DNA from 3 places in the Nanhaiella sioensis genome. Region 2 is predicted to be linked to each of the others. Evidence: predicted binding sites of a transcription regulator. Region 2 holds the regulator's gene; each other region holds the start of a gene.
What was found. Region 2 encodes Rex, which represses fermentation and respiration genes when NADH is low (regulators of the CRP and FNR family bind a similar motif). Its sites were predicted from a motif close to TTGTGAAATATTTCACAA; they were not measured.
Positions count from the first base shown of each region.

Region 1 (7,173 bases), 1.4 Mb from region 2:
AGAAAGTTTATAGAAAGTATTATAGCTGAAAAGAACTCTTTATTCCTAGTAGCAGAAGTAGAGCATAAATTAGTTGGATTTATGAGTGCATTTGGAGGTAAAGTTAAACGAAAGAAACATTCCGCATATCTTGTTTTAGGTGTACTTGATGATTTTCAAGGACGAGGCATAGCATCAAGTCTATTTAATAGTGTATTCGATTGGGCTAAAGATAAAGGAATATCTAGGCTGGAACTCACAGTTGTAAAAGACAATATAAAGGCACTTAACTTATATAGAAAAATGGGATTTGTTATTGAGGGTGAAAAAGTGAATTCATTAATCATAAATGGTCAACCTATGAACGAATATTATATGTACAAGTTACTATAACACATAGATGCTATCCTTTACATGAACTTAGCTATTAATATTAACAACAATAATTCATAATTTGTATTACTGAGCAAATAAGTAGATATAATAAAATATAAGTAAAGCCATTGTTGAGTTTATTGCTCAATCGTGGCTTTTATGCTTTTTGTCAAGGGTTATCTATAAATCATCATACATTTCATTTCTAATGCTGTTTCGTATTCATTAATGTCTTTCGTATAAGGAAGTCAATACAAACTCAACAAGAATCTATGAGTAGTTTTATGTACCGTGAATTCATAACAATTGTATATGTCTATTTTAGCTAGGGTATTTTGTAATCCTTAAAAAAGTTTATGAACTATCATTGTATTCTTTATTGAATTATGAGAATATATTAAAAATAATTAGGCATGTATAGTACATAAATTTTATAAAGGAGAAAGTGTATGAACAATTCGATACAGGATATGCTCAATCAATATAGTGAAAAACAACAGAACCGTGGCAGACTTTTAATTAGTTGTGCAGACAAGCAAGGGATCGTAGCGGCAGTTTCAAAGTTTTTGTTTAACTATGGTGCAAACATTATTGAATCAAGTCAATACTCAACAAATCCAGAAGGTGGCGTCTTTTTTATTAGAATTGAATTTGAATGTCCAGACTTGCTACATAAAGGGAGTGTTATGAAAAAGCAGTTCCAAAGCATTGCTGATCAATTCTCCATGGAGTGGCAACTTACATTCGTTCATGAATTAAAGAAAACAGCCATTTTCGTTTCTAAGGAGCTTCATTGTCTGCAGGAACTTTTATGGGAATGGCAAAATGGGGATTTGATGACGAATATTGCGTTAGTCATTAGTAATCATGAAGATGCAAGGGAAATAGTCGAATCTTTAGATATACCTTTCTATTATATCCCTGCAAGTAAAGACAATAGGAAAGAGGTAGAAAGTACTCAGCTTCAATTGTTAAAAGAGTATGAGGTAGATCTGATAATTTTAGCTAGGTATATGCAAATATTGACATCAGACTTTGTTGAATCATATCCTAATCAAATCATTAACATCCATCATTCGTTCTTACCAGCATTTGTCGGAGCAAGACCGTATGACAGAGCATACCAAAGAGGTGTAAAGCTCATTGGAGCTACATCCCACTATGTTACGAATGACCTTGATGAAGGACCGATCATCGAGCAAGATATTATGAGAGTAAACCACCGTGATAATGTTGAGTCCTTGAAGAAAATAGGCAGTTCTATTGAAAGAAGTGTTCTTACTCTAGCAGTTAAATGGCACCTAGAAGATCGAGTGATTGTTTACAAAAACAAAACCATTGTATTTTAAAATTTTGTAGTAGTTAACGTAGTTGACTACATATGAATGTTAAGGTTGTTATTATAGAGAGAGGTGAGAATCAGCACCTCTCCTCAAAATGTTGTTAAATAGCTTTGACTACTGTTGCAAGTATGACAACCAGTAGTATAAATAACACAAGAATTAACGCAAACCCAGTACCCACTGAGTCACCAACAAGGACAGGTTGATTGTAACAGGGTGCAGAATTTGTACAACCTCTCTCGTAGCCGTATCTGTAGGCAGAGTGTCTAACATCAGGTACAGCCCCGTAGTTGTATCCAGTATATCCTTGAGCTCCCCCATAATTATGCATAAACTAACCTCCCTTTCTTCTCCATATATGTGTATGAAAGAATGGGCAAATTGTCTATAAGAATACAGATTATTTATATTTTATTGATGATCCTTCATTACAACATGTTGAATATATATATATTATTAAGTCGAATTATGTAACTGCTACAACCTCTAATTTCTTCCATGTCAATACAATTAATCCGTGAAAAAATTCACAATGTCGTCAATAACGATCCGTTATATACACCATATTAATAGTATAATTGGTAATAAATAAACAATTAATTCTTATTTTCTTACTCTGAGTTGTGAAACAATTCACAAATGAAATCGCTTTAATGAAAATTTAATGATAATAATGGAGGAAGTTAACATGGACAAAATGAGCACAATGATAAAAGAAACTGCATGGGAGAATTTTAACGAAGGAACTTGGATGCATGCCATTGATGTAAGAGACTTTATTCAAAATAATGTGACACCATATACAGGTAATGAAGATTTTCTTGCTCTTCCAACAGCAAAAACATCTAGCTTATGGGAAGAAGTTTTAGAGTTAACGAAAAAAGAACGAAAAAATGGTGGTGTACTGGATGTTGATACTAAAACAGTATCTACCATTACTTCTCATAGGCCAGGATATATAAATAAAGATTTAGAAAGTGTTGTTGGTTTGCAAACTGATGCACCGCTAAAGCGCTCTATACAACCATTCGGTGGTATTCGAATGGTGAAGGATGCATGTAACGCATATGGATTTACGCTTGAACCAGAAGTAGAGAAAATTTTTACTGAGTACCGCAAAACCCATAACCAAGGAGTATTTGATGTGTATACTCCTGAAATGAGAAAGGCTAGAAAAGCTGGGATCATTACTGGACTACCTGATGCATATGGGAGAGGGCGAATTATCGGTGACTACCGTCGAGTAGCTTTATACGGTGTAGATCGATTAATGGATGAAAAAAGAAAAGCCCATGCCAAACTTGAAAATGATATGATGAGTGACGCAGTGATTCGTGATCGTGAAGAAATTTCTGAACAGTTTAGGGCATTACAAGAACTGAAGGATATGGCAGCTTCTTACGGATTTGACATTTCTAAGCCTGCCAAAAATGCACGCGAAGCAATTCAATGGTTGTATTTTGCCTATCTTGCTGCGATAAAAGAACAAAATGGTGCTGCTATGAGTCTAGGGCGCGTCTCAACATTTTTAGATATTTATTTTGAAAGAGAATTGAATAATGGGACGATGACTGAGTCAGAGATACAAGAGACAGTTGATCATTTTGTTATGAAGCTACGGATGGTTCAATTTTTACGTACGCCAGATTACAACGAATTATTTAGCGGTGATCCAACGTGGGTCACAGAATCAATTGGTGGCATGGGTTTAGATGGACGTCCCCTTGTGTCGAAAACATCATTTAGATTTTTGCATACGTTAGATAATTTAGGACCAGCTCCTGAGCCGAATTTAACAGTATTATGGTCGACAGAGTTACCGGAACATTTCAAGCGTTATTGCTCTAAAATGTCTATTAAAACAAGCTCCATTCAATACGAAAATGATGATCTAATGCGTGAAGAATATGGTGATGACTATGGGATTGCATGCTGTGTGTCTGCCATGAAAATCGGTAAGCAAATGCAATTTTTTGGGGCTCGTGCGAATTTAGCGAAAGCTTTATTATATGCAATCAATGGTGGGATTGATGAAAAGTTAGGTGTGCAAGTGGGACCTAACTTTGAACCGATCAAAGCAGATATTCTAGGTTATGACGAAGTGTTTGAAAAATATGATAAGATGCTAGATTGGCTTGCAAAATTATACATGAATACATTAAATGTAATTCACTATATGCATGATAAATATTCATACGAACGGATTGAAATGGCTCTACATGATGAAGAAATATTACGAACGATGGCATGTGGTATTGCTGGGTTGTCTGTTGTAGCAGATTCATTAAGTGCCATTAAGTATGCAAAAGTGCGTCCAATTAGAAATGAATATGGAATCGCTGTAGATTTTGAAATCGAAGGTGACTACCCTCAGTTCGGAAACGATGATGATCGAGTTGATTCAATTGCAACAGAGTTAGTTGAGAATTTCATGAATAAGTTACGCCAGCACCCGACTTATCGAAATTCACTGCCTACTCAATCCATTTTAACGATCACATCAAATGTGGTGTATGGTAAAAAAACAGGTACAACTCCTGATGGTAGAAAAGCTGGTGAACCATTTGCACCAGGAGCAAACCCTTTACATGGACGTGATAAAAAAGGTGCATTAGCTTCGCTGAATTCAGTAGCTAAGCTTCCTTACGATGACTGTTTAGATGGAATCTCCTGTACTTTTTCAATGGTTCCAAAATCTCTCGGAAAAGAAGCTGACACGAGAATAAGTAACCTTGTTTCGATTTTAGATGGTTATATGAGACAAGAGGGACATCATATTAATGTAAATGTATTTGAAAGAGAGCAATTACTAGATGCAATGGAGCATCCAGAAAAATATCCACAATTAACGATTCGTGTCTCTGGCTATGCCGTAAACTTTATTAAATTAACTCGTGAGCAACAGATAGACGTAATTAATAGAACATTCCATGAAAGTATGTGATCAGCATGAAAGGACGAATTCACTCAGTTGAAACTTGTGGTACAGTAGATGGACCAGGATTGCGTTATATCGTATTCACACAAGGCTGTCCGTTACGTTGTATTTATTGCCACAACCCAGATACTTGGAAAGTAGCTGGAGGTAAAGAAGAAGATACGAATGACTTAATTGAAGATATAAAAAAATATATGTCCTATATGAGTTTTTCAAATGGTGGTGTTACTGTAAGTGGTGGAGAACCACTAGTTCAAGCTGATTTTATCATTGATTTATTTAAAAAATGTAAAGCACTTGGCATTCATACTGCATTAGATACAGCGGGATCTGTAATACCTGCAAATATAGACGAGATCTTAGATTTAACTGACCTTGTTCTTCTGGATATTAAACATATAGATGAACAAAAACATCAAGACATTACAGGTTTATCTAATAAAAATACGATTTCATTTGCAAACCGTTTAAATGATAAGGGAATTCCTATATGGGTTAGGCATGTGCTCGTTCCAGGGTATACAGATCAGGAACAAGATTTAGACCGACTTGGACAATTTATAGGTACGTTATCGAATGTTGAAAAGGTAGAAATACTACCTTATCATAAAATGGGTGAATATAAATGGAAAGCACTTTGTTTGGACAATGAATTAATTGATACAAATCCACCTTCAGCCGAAGAGGTTGACAAAGCATACAAAATAGTTACATCGTACTCACCTACACTTATGAAATGATTAAAAAAAGAAGTAACACTAAACATCGTGTTACTTCTTTTTATGATGATGACGTTAGTTGGGGGATAAATATGTGCAATTGATCCATAAAGCTTGAAATTTGACCGATAAATGTGTGGAATTGACCCATAAAGGTTAAGAATTGACCGATAAATGTGTGGAATTGACCCATAAAGATTAAGAATTGACCGATAAATATATGAAATTTGACCCATAAAATATTTATTGACCCAAACTCTGTCAAAACTGACTGCTACACTAACAATAAAACAAAGTAAAAAAAGATGTCACAAAATATACATACAGGGGTATATTGACAATCACACTATGTATACAGTATTATGTAGGTGTACTAAATAACAAATTATTTGTGAAATGTTGAGCAAGTATATTTTTTAATGAATTATATACCCATATAGGTAATTGAGGAGGATGACAATGAAAAAGAAAATAGTAATAGTCGGTGGAGTTGCAGGTGGAGCAACAGCAGCAGCAAGGTTACGAAGATTAGATGAAAATGCAGAAATTATCATGTTTGAACGTGGAGAATATATATCTTTCGCAAACTGCGGTTTACCTTATCATATTAGTGAAGTGATTCCGCAGAGGGACAGTCTTCTCGTTCAAACGGTTGAGGGGATGAGTAAGAAGTTTAACCTAGATATTCGAAATTTTTCAGAAGTGGTAAAAATCAACCGTGAAGAAAAAACTGTAACGGTACATCAAGTACAAACTGGTAAAAAGTATCAAGAAACATATGACAAGCTGATCTTATCTCCAGGAGCAAGACCAATAGTTCCCTCATTTGAAGGTCTTGAACAAGTGAGGAACATGTTCACTTTACGAAATGTACCAGACACCGATCGCATAAAAGCGTGGGTAGATCAGCAACAACCAAAAAAAGCGGTTATCGTTGGTGGTGGGTTTATCGGGCTTGAGATGGCAGAAAGCCTTCATCATCGTGGCATTGAAGTGACAGTAGTTGAACTCGGTAAACAAGTAATGGCGCCACTTGATCCAGAGATGGCTGCGATTGTTCATGAACATTTACGTGACAAGAATGTAAATCTCATTTTGGAGGATGGAGTTAAAGCTTTCAAAAATAATGGTAAAACAATTGTGTTGAACAGTGGTAAAGAGATAGAAAGTGATATTACCATTTTATCAATTGGTGTTCAAGCAGAGAATGAACTTGCCATTGAATCTGGATTAGAAGTAGGAAAACGCGGTGGCATTGTAGTTAATGAGCACCTTCAAACAACTGATAAAAATATATATGCAATTGGTGATGCAATTGAAGTGAAGGATTATTTATTAGGCACAGCAACAATGGTTCCGCTAGCATGGCCTGCTAATCGTCAAGGCCGTTTAGCTGCTGATCATATTTATGGTTTAAATGTTGCTTACAAAGGCACTTTAGGAACTGCAGTTGCCAAAGTGTTTGACTTAACTGTAGCAGTAACGGGAAATAATGCAAAAACATTAAAACATTTGAACATTACTTTCGAAGCTGTGCACGTACATCCAAACTCTAATGCAAGTTATTATCCGGGAGGAAGTCCCGTTTCACTTAAAATGACTTTTGATCCTAACAGTGGAAAAATATTTGGGGTGCAAGGCGTGGGTATTAATGGAGTTGAGAAAAGAATTGACGTAATTGCTACAGCCATTAAAGGTGGATTGTATGTTCATGATTTACCAGATTTAGAGCTAGCTTATGCACCTCCGTACTCTTCAGCCAAGGATCCAGTCAATATGTTAGGATATGTAGCAACTAATGTAGTAGATAAAGAGTTGA
Region 1 is NZ_JBKAEG010000001.1:456,498-463,670, reverse strand. Features, by position in the region: gene V1503_RS02105 (GNAT family N-acetyltransferase) at 1-372, shown strand, start outside; gene purU (formyltetrahydrofolate deformylase) at 804-1,703, shown strand; gene V1503_RS02095 (YjcZ family sporulation protein) at 1,798-2,028, opposite strand; gene pflB (formate C-acetyltransferase) at 2,395-4,641, shown strand; gene pflA (pyruvate formate-lyase-activating protein) at 4,647-5,375, shown strand; gene V1503_RS02080 (CoA-disulfide reductase) at 5,814-7,173, shown strand, end outside.
Region 1: a site for Rex is predicted at 2,319-2,336, ahead of pflB (formate C-acetyltransferase). Genes of this name have one in related genera too.

Region 2 (7,173 bases):
GACAACAACTGGAACAAATGCAGTCGATTATTGGAGGACTTTAACATATGCGCCGCTCACCTTTATTTTTTGGATTTATATATAGTTTTATAGGGATCGTTTTCACATATCTCGCAATTCAATCAGCTCAAGAAACAATTTGGAATTTCCCCACTCTCATATTGTCTTTTGTAGCCACTCTTGATTTTGGAGTGGCTATTCGTATGTTTATCTTTCATAACAAACTGAAAAAAATAAAATAGTTAAAACAACCTTCCTAGTTAATGGGAAGGTTGTTTTATTCTATGGCTGTTATCACATTATTTGTTGCTTTTCGTAATAAGAGCAAACACGAATATGTTTGGGAGACCTTTTCTTCTCTATATACATATCAGTTATTCAAAATACCTTTCTCTGTATTAACCAAGCTTATGTGCTATTAATTCATCGTAATAGTGAACAAGTTGTGGATATGAAATTAGCTCATTCTTGCCTTTATCACTAAGTGTATAAGTTCCTCTTCGAACCCTTTCAAACCAGCCGTAATAATTTTTATTAAGAATGGATACAGTTTTGTCACCCGTTCCCATCTCGCGAAGATCACTTGTTGATAACTGGCCGAAACATTCGAGACAACAGGCAATATGAATACAGTTTTCTTTGTACGCCGTCATAATTTTTTGATTCTTGCTCCCACCAACATTATGGTTACGATGCCTTCCTTGCATTTCAGTTAAAAGTAAATCTCTTTTTTTCTTGCTTCTTTGCATACTTTTTTTCCGATCAAAGTCAGCTGGAGCTATAATAATATCTACCTGTGCAATACCATTTTTGAAAGTTACAATCATAAGGCCTAATTCTAACCTTCTGACCAAATAACAAATATCCTGCCATTTTTTAGAACGCAAAGAATATGTAGGTCTCGGGATAGCAATGAACACCTGATCGGATAAACGCTGCCTTTTAGTAGCTTGTATTAACAGCTTTATACTTATATTAAGCTTAAGCTCCACGATAACTAGCTCATCGTCTTTTATAGCTGCTATATCACAATGATTGACTTCTCCATATACTTCATAGCCCTGTTCTGTAAAATGCTCTTGAATAGGTTTATATAAATCAACCTCATACAATTTTGTTGTTTTATTGCTCATTAACATCATTACTTTCTTCATTTATTCAATGCTTAAATATTAGTTAATCATACGACCTTTATATTTAATAAATTCACATAACACCTGCTAGATTTACTATATAAAAAAAGTGAGCCTCTACAATTTGTAAAAACTCACTTTGATTACCTTTATTATGATTTATGGTATGGTTGTTACTCATTTTCAGCCATGAGTTCCTGTTCTAGTTTTTCCACTTTGCGAAAGGTTATTTTTGAGATAAAGATACTTATTTCATATAGAATAAATAAAGGTATCGTCACCATCAGATGTGAAATGAGCTCTGGTGGCGTAATAAATGCTGCTATAACTAGTAAAACAAAATATGCGTACTTTCTTATTTTCGCTAAAAACATAGGCGAGACTATGCCAAGTCTAGTTAAAAACATCACAACGACAGGAAGCTGAAACAATATTCCAAATGGAATAGTGATTTTGAATAGAAATTGGAAATATTCATTTATCCCAATAACTTGATTAACCGTTAGGCGTTCAGATATCCTCGTCATAAACTCAATAACAAATGGAAATAGAATAAAATAGGAAAACGAAACCCCACCTAAAAATAGTAACACTGATATTGGTATATAACTTAAAGTGATTTTCCGCTCTTTTTCATATAGGCCTGGGCTAATAAACGCCCAAAGCTGGTATAAAATAACTGGTGCAGTAATTACAAAAGCTATAATAAAAGCAAATTGCATATAAATTTTTATTGGATCAGTTAAGGAAAATGCATTCATCGTCAGCTCTTTTGCTTCATCAGCCTGTTGTAAATAGACAATGATTGGCTCAGCCAAAAAAAAGCTTCCAATTGTAGCCACAACAAAGAAAACGGCTGCGATAATTAGACGCTTCCTTAGCTCTCCTATATGATCGTATACAGACATTTCTTTACTATCATTCATACTTTCTCATCCTAATGTTACTTCTTTTTATTATTTTCATTTGCAATGTCTTGTGCCGCTCTCTTAAATTCTCTAAGTGTTTCTCCAGCAGCTTTTCCTAATTGAGGAAGCTTATTTGGACCAAAGATAACGAGTGCGATCACTAAAATTAATATAAGACTTCCAATTCCTATGTTAATTGGTCTCACCTCCATCATAAATTACAAATAATTTTCCTGATCTATCATTATAAAGCATATATTGTTTTTATAACTCGGTGATCATGTAAACGACCATAATGCCAATATAGCTACTATTCAGTTGGGTAGTTTTTAAGGAAATAAACTAAAGATTGTAATTCAACTGCTAAATCAATGTGATGAATCCTAATATGGTCAGGTACATTAATTCGAGCTGGCGTAAAATTCAAAATACCCTTAATACCTGTTTCTACTAAACGGTCAGTCATCCCTTGCGCAACTGGTGCAGGTACAGTTAAGATGGCGACACTTACATCCTTGGTAATATATTTTTCTAAGTCATCCATATGATAAATAGGAACATCTCCAACTGTAGTGCCAATTTTTTGCTCATCAACATCAAATGCAAGTTCAATTTTCATATTATTATTTTTAATAAAGTTGTAATTTAAAAATGCAGTACCTAAATTCCCAACCCCGATTAACACCACTTTTGTTAGTTCATCTTGATCAAGTGTTTGTCGAAAAAACGTTAATAAGTAATTAACATTATAACCATATCCTTTTTTACCTAAAGCACCAAAATACGAAAAATCTCTACGTATTGTTGCAGAATCTACTTTTACAGCCTCGCTTAATTCAGCAGATGATACGCGCTGCTTACCTGCAGCATGAAGATTTTTGATGAAACGATAATACAATGGTAAACGCTTTGCAGTAGCTTGTGGAATTTTTGTTTGTTCGTTATTCACTTCTATTCCCCCACATTCAAACAGCTATTCATTCACTGCTCTCTAATAAAGTCTCCGTTCTTTCCACCAGTCTTCTCTAATAAATAAGTTGGACCAATAACCATACCTTTATCAACTGCTTTACACATATCATAAACAGTTAGGGCACACGTACTAGCAGCAGTTAGAGCTTCCATTTCAACACCTGTACTACCTTTAGTTTTAACTTCTACGATAATAATAAGCTTGTATAATTGCTTTTTTTCTTCCCATGTAAACGTGATATCGACACCCTTTAAACTAATTGGGTGACACATTGGGATAATATCTGCTGTTTTTTTTGCAGCCATAATACCAGCCACTTGAGCTACAGCTAACACATCCCCTTTTTTTATTTTTGAATGAATAATCTGTTCATAAATTTCTTGATTAACTGAGATACTTGATCTCGCTATAGCAGTTCTAAATGTTTCGCCCTTTTCAGAAATATCAACCATCTTTGCTCTACCTTGATCATTAAAATGTGTAAATGAAGACACTTGCTTTTCACCTCTCAATATGACTATACTACACTATTTTTACAATCCTGTCGTTACTTTAACAAGGCGTGAAAACTATATGTACATCCAAGGCCATTTCTATCACCTTTTGAGTACATGGCTTTTTTCATAAATGGTGAATTGTAACGAATAATTTAGCCCATTGTCATAGTTTTAATGATGAGAAGCTGCAACAAACGATATAATAATTCGTATTTGTGTCTCAATACATGGCTGCTGTTTTCGCATTAATTGTTGATTTTCGTTCTAAGAAATAAATACGTATAAACTTAGCGGTTGTAGGCACCTTTTCTCATTATAAATGAGGTCAATTGCATAAGTTCATTTTATGCTGTCCTAAATTATTCACAATAGCAACAAAGTTTACGAAAAGAGCCTATAACGTCTACAACCTAAGTTTAATATGACTTCCGTAAGAAAGCGCATACAAAATAAGCTAAACTATTATTAAAAATATGCATTTCACAAGCCTTTGATAAGTAAACATTGGAATCCAGTGAAAGAATATTGCTCATTTCATACATTTTAAGATACACTAAAACTATTATAACAGAGGTGAACTAACATGATAGTGTTACAAGTGAATCAGCTCACAAAATATTTTGGATCTGACCTTATTTTATCGAATATAAAGCTAGAAGTACAATTGAAAGATAGGATTGCTGTCGTTGGCCGTAACGGCGCTGGAAAATCAACTTTATTGAAAATAATAGCAGGTTATATGTCTCATGATAGCGGAAGCGTCATGAAACCGAAAGACATTTCTATTGGATATTTAGCACAACATAGTGGCTTAGATTCAGACTTATCTATTTGGGAAGAAATGTTAACCGTGTTTGAACCGTTAAAAAAAATGGAGATAGACTTACGTGAACTGGAAGAGAAAATGTCCAATCAAAGCCTAATGTCAAACAAGGCAGATTACGACAAACTATTAAAAGAGTATGATCATTTACAAATTCAATATAAAGAACAAGGTGGCTATCAATATGAAGCTGATGTACGAGCTGTTCTACATGGACTCCAGTTTTCAAGCTTCAATTATTCGACACCTATATCATCATTAAGTGGTGGTCAAAAAACGAGGCTTGCTTTAGGGAAGCTATTATTATCAAAGCCTAATTTATTAATACTAGATGAGCCGACTAACCACCTTGACATTGATACACTCACTTGGTTAGAGCAATATTTACTCGGCTATCCAGGAGCTATTCTCATCGTATCTCATGACCGTTATTTCCTTGATAAAGTCGTTACACAAGTATACGAAATTTCTCGAACTAATTCAGCAAAATTCATTGGTAATTATAGTGATTATTTAAAGAAGAAAGCAGAAAATTATGAACACGATTTAAAGCTTTATGAAAAGCAGCAAGGTGAAATTGCTAAGCTTAAGGATTTCGTTCAACGAAACTTAGCACGAGCTTCAACAACAAAGCGAGCACAGAGTAGAAGAAAACAACTAGAAAAAATGACATTTCTAGAGAAGCCTGCTGGAGATGAAAAATCAGCTTCGTTCCACTTCGACATCGAACGTCAAAGTGGAAATGAAGTTTTGAAAGCCAATGACATTTCTGTTTCATATGAAAACAACAAGCCTATTATCCAACATATCAATTTTCAAATCATGAAAAGTGACAGTGTAGCTTTGGTAGGTCCAAATGGTATTGGGAAATCAACCTTACTCAAGGCAGCGATTAATAAGATACAAGCCCTACAAGGAGAATTTTCCTTTGGTTCAAATGTTAAAGTTGGCTACTATGACCAAGAACAAGCAAATCTTAGTTCTAATAAAAGTGTTCTTAATGAGCTGTGGGATGAGTATCCATCAAAACCGGAGAAGGATATAAGGACAGTGTTAGGCAACTTTTTATTTTCAGGTGATGATGTGTTAAAGCCGGTATCAACACTTAGTGGCGGCCAAAAGGCACGACTTGCGTTAGCAAAGCTTATGTTACAAAAAGCTAATCTGTTAATTTTGGACGAGCCTACCAACCATTTAGACTTGGATAGTAAAGAAGTTCTAGAAAATGCATTGATTGACTACCCTGGTACAATTCTATTCGTCTCCCACGACCGCTATTTTATTAACCGACTAGCGACGAAAGTGTATGAGCTTGCTCCAAACGGTATTACTGAATATTTGGGAGACTATGATTATTTCATATCAAAGAAAGCAGAGATTGAAGAAATCAAGCTGTTAAATGAACAAAAAGTGGTCAATCCTTCAATCAAGGAAGATAAAACACAGACAAAGCTGACTTATGAACAAGACAAGGAAATGAAGAAATTACAGCGTCAGAGAAAAAGAAAAATTGAAGAACTAGAAATGGAGATATCAAAACTCGAACAAAAAATAGATGAAAATGAAACTCTATTATGTGACCCAACTATCTTTCAAGATCACGAAAAAGTGGCCTTGATTAATGAAGAAAACTCACAGTACCAGGAGCAACTAGAACAATTAATGACCGAATGGGAAACACTCCATGTTTAGAAGAAAAGCGCAAGCGTCTTGTTCATCCCTAACAAGCACTGGAGGCATTTTCTGTGAAGGTGCTTTTTGCCTTCATGGAAAATGGCGAAGTGACTAGAGGGGATAGGCGCTGGAGCTGAACATGAAGAAAAGCGGAGACGACTGTTTTGCCTCGACAAGCGTTGGAACTACAATCCTAGAAGGTGCTTTTTACCTTTTAGGATTGTAGTGAAACGACCTCGAGAGGCTAGGAGACGGATCTGGACATGAAGAAAAGCGCAAGCGCCTTGTTCATCCCTGACAAGCACTGGAGGCATTTTCTGTGAAGGTGCTTTTTGCCTTCATGGAAAATGGCGAAGTGACTCGAGGGGATAGGCGCTGGAGCTGGACATGAAGAAAAGTGGAGACGACTGTTTTGCCTCGACAAGCGTTGGAACTACAATCCTAGAAGGTGCTTTTTACCTTTTAGGATTGTAGTGAAACGACCTCGAGAGGCTAGGAGACGGAGCTGGACAATAGAAAAGCGCAAGCGCCTTGTTCATCCCTGACAAGCACTGGAGGCATTTTCTGTGAAGGTGCTTTTGCCTTCATGGAAAATGGCGAAGTGACTAGAGGGGATAAGCGCTGGAGCTGGACATGAAGAAAGGCGGAGACGACTACTTTTACTCAACAAGCACTGGAGCCATTGGATTTGAAAGCGTTTTTTGCGTTGGAATGCAATGTGAAGTGAACACGAGAGGCTTATAAGACAGAACAAAAGCGCAAACGCCATGTTCATCCCCAATAAGCGCTAGAATCATTGCAAAAAAGATGTCTTTTACACTTCATGTGAATTGTAGTTTTCTCTTCCACATAGTTATCCACAAACAATTCATTGTAGTGTATGTTATACACCGACTTTTACACATTATCCACAGTTTTTATCAAAGTTATCCACTTATTCACTTGCTTCAAAAGTGCTTTTAAACTAGCTTTTGTTACTAATTTTCCACAATAGTATTTTTTCTGTGGATAAAGTTGTGGAAAAAGACCGTATTCTCAGGAAGAATCACGGTCTTTCATAACATTGTTATGTTATTATTCATTATACTATTGCTCAATATCAAGGCCAGGGTTCCCATTTAAAGCCATGTCCGAACGCTTTCCTTGTTTATATAAAACACTACCT
Region 2 is NZ_JBKAEG010000001.1:1,809,828-1,817,000, forward strand. Features, by position in the region: gene V1503_RS08300 (CPBP family intramembrane glutamic endopeptidase) at 1-44, shown strand, start outside; gene V1503_RS08305 (YdiK family protein) at 48-242, shown strand; gene V1503_RS08310 (DUF2161 domain-containing phosphodiesterase) at 399-1,133, opposite strand; gene tatC (twin-arginine translocase subunit TatC) at 1,307-2,059, opposite strand; gene V1503_RS08320 (twin-arginine translocase TatA/TatE family subunit) at 2,077-2,256, opposite strand; gene V1503_RS08325 (redox-sensing transcriptional repressor Rex) at 2,352-2,990, opposite strand; gene moaC (cyclic pyranopterin monophosphate synthase MoaC) at 3,023-3,508, opposite strand; gene V1503_RS08335 (ABC-F family ATP-binding cassette domain-containing protein) at 4,095-6,026, shown strand; gene tsaD (tRNA (adenosine(37)-N6)-threonylcarbamoyltransferase complex transferase subunit TsaD) at 7,095-7,173, opposite strand, start outside.

Region 3 (7,173 bases), 550 kb from region 2:
TTCTATCTAACCGATTTCAATTCGTTATTTAAGTAATTTTTATTTTTAAATGGTGAGCTTTCATCATTTCGTCATAACACTCATACATTGTTGGTAAGAAGAGACAGGGGGAGTGAGTGGCAAATGAATGAAGGTGCACGTAAAGAATTGGAATATGCCATTGATGAAATTACAGAAATTGCAAAGGGTTTCGGCTTAGATTTTTATCCGATGCGGTATGAAATTTGTCCTGCAGATATTATATATACTTTTGGAGCATATGGGATGCCAACTCGTTTTTCGCATTGGAGCTTCGGAAAGCAATTTTATAAAATGAAAATTCATTATGACTTAGGGTTAAGTAAAATATATGAGTTAGTTATCAATTCAGATCCGTGTTATGCTTTTTTACTTGATACAAATTCACTTATACAAAATAAATTGATCGTTGCCCACGTATTAGCGCATTGCGACTTTTTCAAAAATAATGTCCGTTTTAGCAATACAAAAAGAGATATGGTAGAGAGTATGGCTGCCACAGCTGATAGGGTTAAATATTACGAATTAATTCATGGAAGGAAAGAAATAGAAAAATTTCTTGATGCGGTTCTTTCTATACAAGAACATATCGATCCATCACTCATGCGTCCTAAGCTAGCATGGCATTATGATAATGATAATCTAGAGGATAATATTCAGAAGCAACGAACACCTTATGATGATTTATGGACTTTGGATGAAAAGGACAAAAATAAGCCGCTTAATAACAAAAAGAAGAAAAAATTTCCTCCTAGCCCTGAAAAAGATATTATGCTTTTTATAGAAGAATACAGCCGAGAGCTAGAAGAATGGCAACGAGATATTTTAACGATGATGCGAGAGGAAATGCTATACTTTTGGCCACAATTAGAGACCAAAATCATGAACGAAGGCTGGGCATCGTTCTGGCATCAGCGCATATTAAGGGAGTTAGATTTATCGAGTGATGAATCAATTGAATTTGCCAAATTAAACGCTGGTGTAGTTCAGCCTTCAAGAACGAGCATTAACCCATATTATCTTGGGTTAAAAATATTTGAAGACATTGAGGAGCGTTACAATAATCCTACAGAAGAAATGATTGAACACGGTGCCAAACCACATTCAGGGCGTGAAAAAATGTTTGAAGTAAGAGAAATAGAATCAGATATATCTTTCCTACGTAATTATTTAACGAAGGATCTCGTTTTCCGCGAGGATATGTATTTGTTTCAGAAGCAAGGGAAGGATTATAAAATCGTTGATAAAGATTGGGAGAATGTACGTGACCAACTTATTAATATGCGAGTAAATGGAGGATTTCCGTACATTACCGTTAATGATGGGGACTATTTAAAAAATGGAGAGCTTTACTTAAAGCACTGGTATGAAGGAATCGAACTTGATTTAAAATATTTAGAGAAAGTGCTTCCTTTTATTTATCAGCTATGGGGCAGAGCAGTTCATATAGAGACAGTCATCGAAAATAAAAACATTTTATTTACGTATGAAGGAAAAAATGTTCACCGAAAGTATATGTAATAAGGTTAAGCATAATTAAGAGCATGATGGGTCGGATCATCTATACTTGAATCTATATTCCCTATTCAGGGGTCAAAGCAGAGGGTCGGACCCTTACGTATTAAGTATATAACGGTTCACATAAGTGTCATAAATAGTAAGTTTTTCAATGGATAACATATAGTAAGATATAGCGTAAGGAGTTATTTTTTTTCACTTTGTTTGTGAATAATATCACAAACTTTCGAATAGTATTATTCAATTATTGGGATTTTGATATGGAGGCTATGTGAAATGGGAAATTGTAACTGTAACCATAATCATGAAACGATGAAAGCAGCAGTAGTAAAAGAATTTAAGAAGGAGTTATCGGTAGAATGTGTTGAAAAACCGAAGGCTTCAAACGGACAAATATTAGTGAAAATAAAAGCTTGTGGTGTGTGCCATACTGATTTACACGCAGCTCATGGTGATTGGAAAGTAAGGCCCAAGCTACCATTGATCCCTGGTCATGAAGGAGTGGGAGAGGTTGTAGAGGTTGGCGAAGGTGTTACACACCTCAACGTTGGAGATAGAGTAGGTGTACCTTGGTTATATTCAGCTTGTGGACAATGTGAATATTGCTTAACAGGAAGAGAAACCTTATGTCTTAACCAGCATAATGCTGGGTATTCTATCGATGGTGGATATGCAGAATATTGTTTAGCAGCTGCTGATTATGTAGTTAAGGTACCAGAAAATTTAGGCTACGTAGAAGCTGCACCAATTTTTTGTGCTGGTGTGACAACATATAAGGCGTTAAAAGTTGGTGAAGCTAAGCCAGGTGATTGGGTTGCTATCTATGGTATAGGTGGATTAGGACATGTAGCCGTACAATATGCTAAAGCAATGGGATTCAAAGTAGTGGCTGTAGATACATTTAGTGAAAAATTAGATCTTGCTAAAGAGCTTGGAGCAGATGATACGGTTAACCCACTTGATGAAGATTCTGCAGAATACATCCAAAGGGAGTTCGGTGGCGTTCAAGCATCGGTTTGTACAGCAGTTTCAAAAAAAGCATTTGATGAAGCTTATCGTGCAGTAAAACGCGGTGGAAAATGTGTTGCAGTTGGACTACCTCCTGAAATGATTGAAATACCAATATTTGATACAGTTTTAAATGCTGTTAGTGTAGTAGGATCGATTGTTGGGACTAGAAAGGACTTACAAGAGGCTTTACAATTTGCTGCAGATGGAAAAGTGAAAACAACGGTCACGAAAGCTAAGTTAGAAGATATTAACGAAATATTTGCTGATCTTGAAGCGGGCAAAATTAACGGACGAGTTGTTATGGAAATATAAAAAGGCTCTTTTAGTAAACTTTTTATTTGTTGCTATTGTTATCCAATTAGTACCAAAAAAAGTGGTTCAACATGGTTAGTCATTGTTGTACAAAAGAAAAGATGCCACGAACTCTAGTTGAGTACGTGTTTGGTTCTTAGTACGAAAAGCAACAATTAATGCGAAAATAGCCTATAAAGTAGAAGAAAGCTCAAAAGCAAAAATTGCTTTTGAGCTTTACTATATTTATAAGGTTGCTTCAGCTGCATCAACGGTATGTTTTAATAACATTGAAATAGTTACAGGTCCAACGCCTCCTGGAACTGGTGTGATTGCACTAGCATATTGTAAACAGCTATCATAATCTGCATCACCAACATTTCCTTTGTTGTAACCCGCATCAAGCACGACAGCACCTTCTTTAAGCCATTCGCCTTTAATAAAATTAGGTTTGCCAACTGCAGCAACGACAATATCTGCTTGTTTAATAATATCTGCTAAATTTTGTGTTTTTGAATGACATGTCGTTACAGTCGCATTCCTGTTGAGCAGCATCATTGACACTGGTTTTCCTAATATAGGGCTTCGTCCAACAACAACGGCATGTTTACCTTCAATTGGCAAGGAATAAAAATCAATAATTTCTAAAATAGCTGCAGGTGTACAAGAAGGATATTTTCCAAAGCCAAACGATGTTTGTCCAAAACCGAGACTAGTAACACCATCTACATCTTTTTCAATATCAATTGCTTCAAAGGCAGCCCGTTCATCTATTTGGCTTGGCACTGGGTGCTGCAATAAGATGCCATGTGTAGAAGGATCATTATTAAGCTCCTGAATGATTTGTAATAGTTCTTCAGTTTGAGTTTCTTTTGGTAGATGAATGCGTTTTGAGAAAATGCCTAACCGGTCGCACGCATTCCCTTTCATTTTTACATAAGTGGCAGAAGAAGGATCATCTCCAACTAAAATTGTAGCTAAACAAGGATTAACGCCTCGCTCTTTTAATGCAGATACACGCATTGTTAAGCTGTCTTTTACAGAATTGGCAACCTTAGTTCCATCTAAAATCAATTTTTCTTCCAACTTTATCCCTCCTATATTATATACAAAGAGGCTGGAGAAAACGTAATAGTGCTTAATAGTCTAATATTTTCATGTATTCCTGTTTATTAAGAAGAGCCTAATTTGTTTTAATGTATGGTTCCTACATTCATATCAATAAAAACTCCTAGACTAAATTTGGCACATACGCTGATCCAGATGCCTCTGCCCAGACGACACGGCAATTTCTTTTACAGCTCCCTCGTGGTTCATTCCACAATTGTCGTCAGTAACTGTAAAGAATAACGGCTCTTTTTCGTAAACTTTGTTGCTAATGTAAAAACAGTATGCTGAGGATATCATATAGCTTTCAAGTAATTAATTAAATGAATAGGCTCCATATACGCTCGTTAATATACTGTATTTTCTTTGTACAAGAAGCAACAGTCAATGCAAGATATGATAGACCATGTTCATTGTATAATAAATCACGAACAATATCTACAAAATCATATCCTAATGTTCAGTTTTTTTATGTGTAAATCAAATTAATGTCACATTTCACGAACCCATTGTGAGATTTTGTTGGTCAAGTCTTGAGAAGTGTCTGAATTTGTATGGGATTTGAGTGAAGAATAAAGTATGCTTTTAAGCGTTTCAGCGTCCTGTTCATAATCAACTTTGAAAGACCACTCAATAATGGGAATAGCGATAATAGTATACTCTTCTTTTTTATTTTCGTATAAGTATATTTTTTCTTGTTGGTTATTGATTATAGCTTTGCGAATTTTCATCTTCATCATCCTTATTATCTATAATGTATGTTTTAGTAAATTGTAGCCTGCTCTATGTACAAATCTGTTGTTGCTATCATTATGCACAACGGAAGCAGCTCTTCTATACATTTATTTTTGATGAATTTCTATGATTTGTAAAGTCTGTATTAATGAATTTCATAAAAAACGAAATAAATGAATGCGTTTTCAATTATGTGAATAGGTGTGGCAGTTTTGTGAAATAAATGTGAAGTTTTATTTTGAAATTGTCAAAAAGTATCTTGTAGTGATGTTAATTAATGTGAGATTTATCACATTTTTCAATTATTTAAAATGGTACTTTTATTATGATAGTAATGTTTTTAAGATCTTTGCTCAAGGAGGGGGGATCATTCTGAAAGGTATGAATCTGCTAAAAACATTAATAGGTGGTCTAGCTGCTTACGAATTACTTTCACTTATGAAAGGTGGAAACAAAACTGTTCTTCGTCCTCCTGGAGCAGCTGAAGAAGATGAATTTTTAGCACTATGTGTACGTTGTGGAAAGTGTAATCAAGCATGTCCGTATGACAGCATTAAGATGGGTACTGAGGCGCATGGTTTCGGCTTAGGTACACCATTTATTGAAGCTAGAGAAAATCCTTGTAGATTATGTGAAGATTTCCCTTGTGTTGAGGTTTGTCCTACAACTGCTTTATCTGGAATTAACCAAGTTGAAGACGTTCAAATGGGAACAGCAATCATTGATCCCGAGCATTGTATCGCTTATGAGGGGATGCGTTGTGAAGTATGTTATCGCGAATGTCCGCTTATTGATGAAGCGATTAAATTAGATATTTACCTAAAACCCGGTGACGATATTCATGCAGTGTTCGCCCCAATCATTGATGTCGATAAATGTGTAGGATGTGGGATTTGTGAACAAAGATGTGTTGTTGACAATCCTGTTGCAATTCGTGTGAAGCCACGAGAAGTAAGAGGATTGTTTTAGCTTTTATAAAAAGAAACAGAATTTGTAATGGGGGAGGAGTTATTTAATGGAGTTAACACGCAGATCTTTATTAAAAGCAACTGCAGTTTCCGCAACATTAGCAGTTGCAGGCTGTAAAAAGGATGAAGCGACAACACCAGTAGAACCACAAAATGATCCTGTCGTACAGGAAATGTCTAACGTTGAACCTGATGAATGGAAATCAACGGTATGTCGCTTCTGTGGGACTGGTTGTGGAGTACTCGTTGGTGTAAAAGATGGTAAAGTTGTTGCCACAAAAGGTGATCCTGACAACCGTTCGAGTCGTGGCTTAAATTGTATTAAAGGGTATTACGTAGGAAAGATTCTTTTTGGCAAAGATCGCTTAACGAAGCCATTAATTAGAGAAGACAAAAGTAAAAAAGGGACGATGGAAGGTTTTCGAGAGGCATCTTGGGAAGAAGCTTTAGATTTAGTTGCAAATAAATTAAAAGAGAATCACGCTAAAGACCCTAAATCTATTGCCTTTTGGGGATCAGGTCAACAGACGATCACTGAAGGGTATGCATCAGTGAAGTTATGGAAAATAGGATTGTTAAATAATAATATTGATCCAAATGCACGTCTTTGTATGGCAAGTGCAGTTGCTGGATTTATGAAGACATTCCAATCAGATGAACCAATGGGATCTTATCGTGATTTAGATGAAGCTGATGTTTTTGTCACATGGGGAGCAAATATGGCAGAGATGCACCCAGTTCTATATTCTCGTCTAACTGCAAGAAAATTAAGTGGTACGAATGTCAAACATTATGACTTAACAACGAGACCATCCCGTACTTCTGAAACTGCGGAATCCGTACTTGTCTTTAGACCGCAAACGGATTTAGCTATTGCGAATGCTATCGCCAACTATCTCATAGTCAATGATGCGTATGACAAGAAGTTTGTTGAAGAACATTGTCAGTTCAAAGCAGGTACCGAAAACCTTGGTCATACATTCGATGACAATTATGAAGCTACAGAGGTTGGAAAGGTTGCAGGGAAAGACTGGAATATAACATTTGAAGAATATAAACAAATGGTGAGTGAATACACGCTTGAAAAGGCCGCAGAATTATCTGGTGTTCCAGCTGAACAGATTGAAGAATTAGCAAAAGAGTTCGCTGATCCGAATAAAAAAATCATGTCACTTTGGACGATGGGAATGAACCAGCATACAAGAGGGACTTGGATTAACAATTTAGTATACAACCTTCACCTTATGACTGGTAAAATAAGTAAACCTGGTAACGGCCCATTTTCATTAACGGGCCAACCAAGTGCGTGTGGGACAGCTCGGGAGGTTGGTGTATTTGCACATCGTCTACCAGCTGACTTAGAGGTGAAAAAACCGGAACATAGACAATTTAGTGAATTGATTTGGAATCTTCCAAAAGGATACTTAGATCCGATTGAAACACCAGGATATCATACGGTCAAAATGTTCCGAGAATTGGGTAACGGAAATGTTAAGTTTATGTGGAGTATGTCAAACAACTGGGG
Region 3 is NZ_JBKAEG010000001.1:1,256,579-1,263,751, reverse strand. Features, by position in the region: gene V1503_RS05840 (SpoVR family protein) at 124-1,539, shown strand; gene adhP (alcohol dehydrogenase AdhP) at 1,849-2,859, shown strand; gene V1503_RS05830 (bifunctional 5,10-methylenetetrahydrofolate dehydrogenase/5,10-methenyltetrahydrofolate cyclohydrolase) at 3,085-3,924, opposite strand; ZMP/ZTP riboswitch at 4,103-4,186, opposite strand; gene V1503_RS05825 (YueH family protein) at 4,437-4,676, opposite strand; gene V1503_RS05820 (4Fe-4S dicluster domain-containing protein) at 5,062-5,649, shown strand; gene napA (nitrate reductase catalytic subunit NapA) at 5,696-7,173, shown strand, end outside.
Region 3: a site for Rex is predicted at 4,958-4,975, ahead of V1503_RS05820 (4Fe-4S dicluster domain-containing protein). Genes of this name have one in related genera too.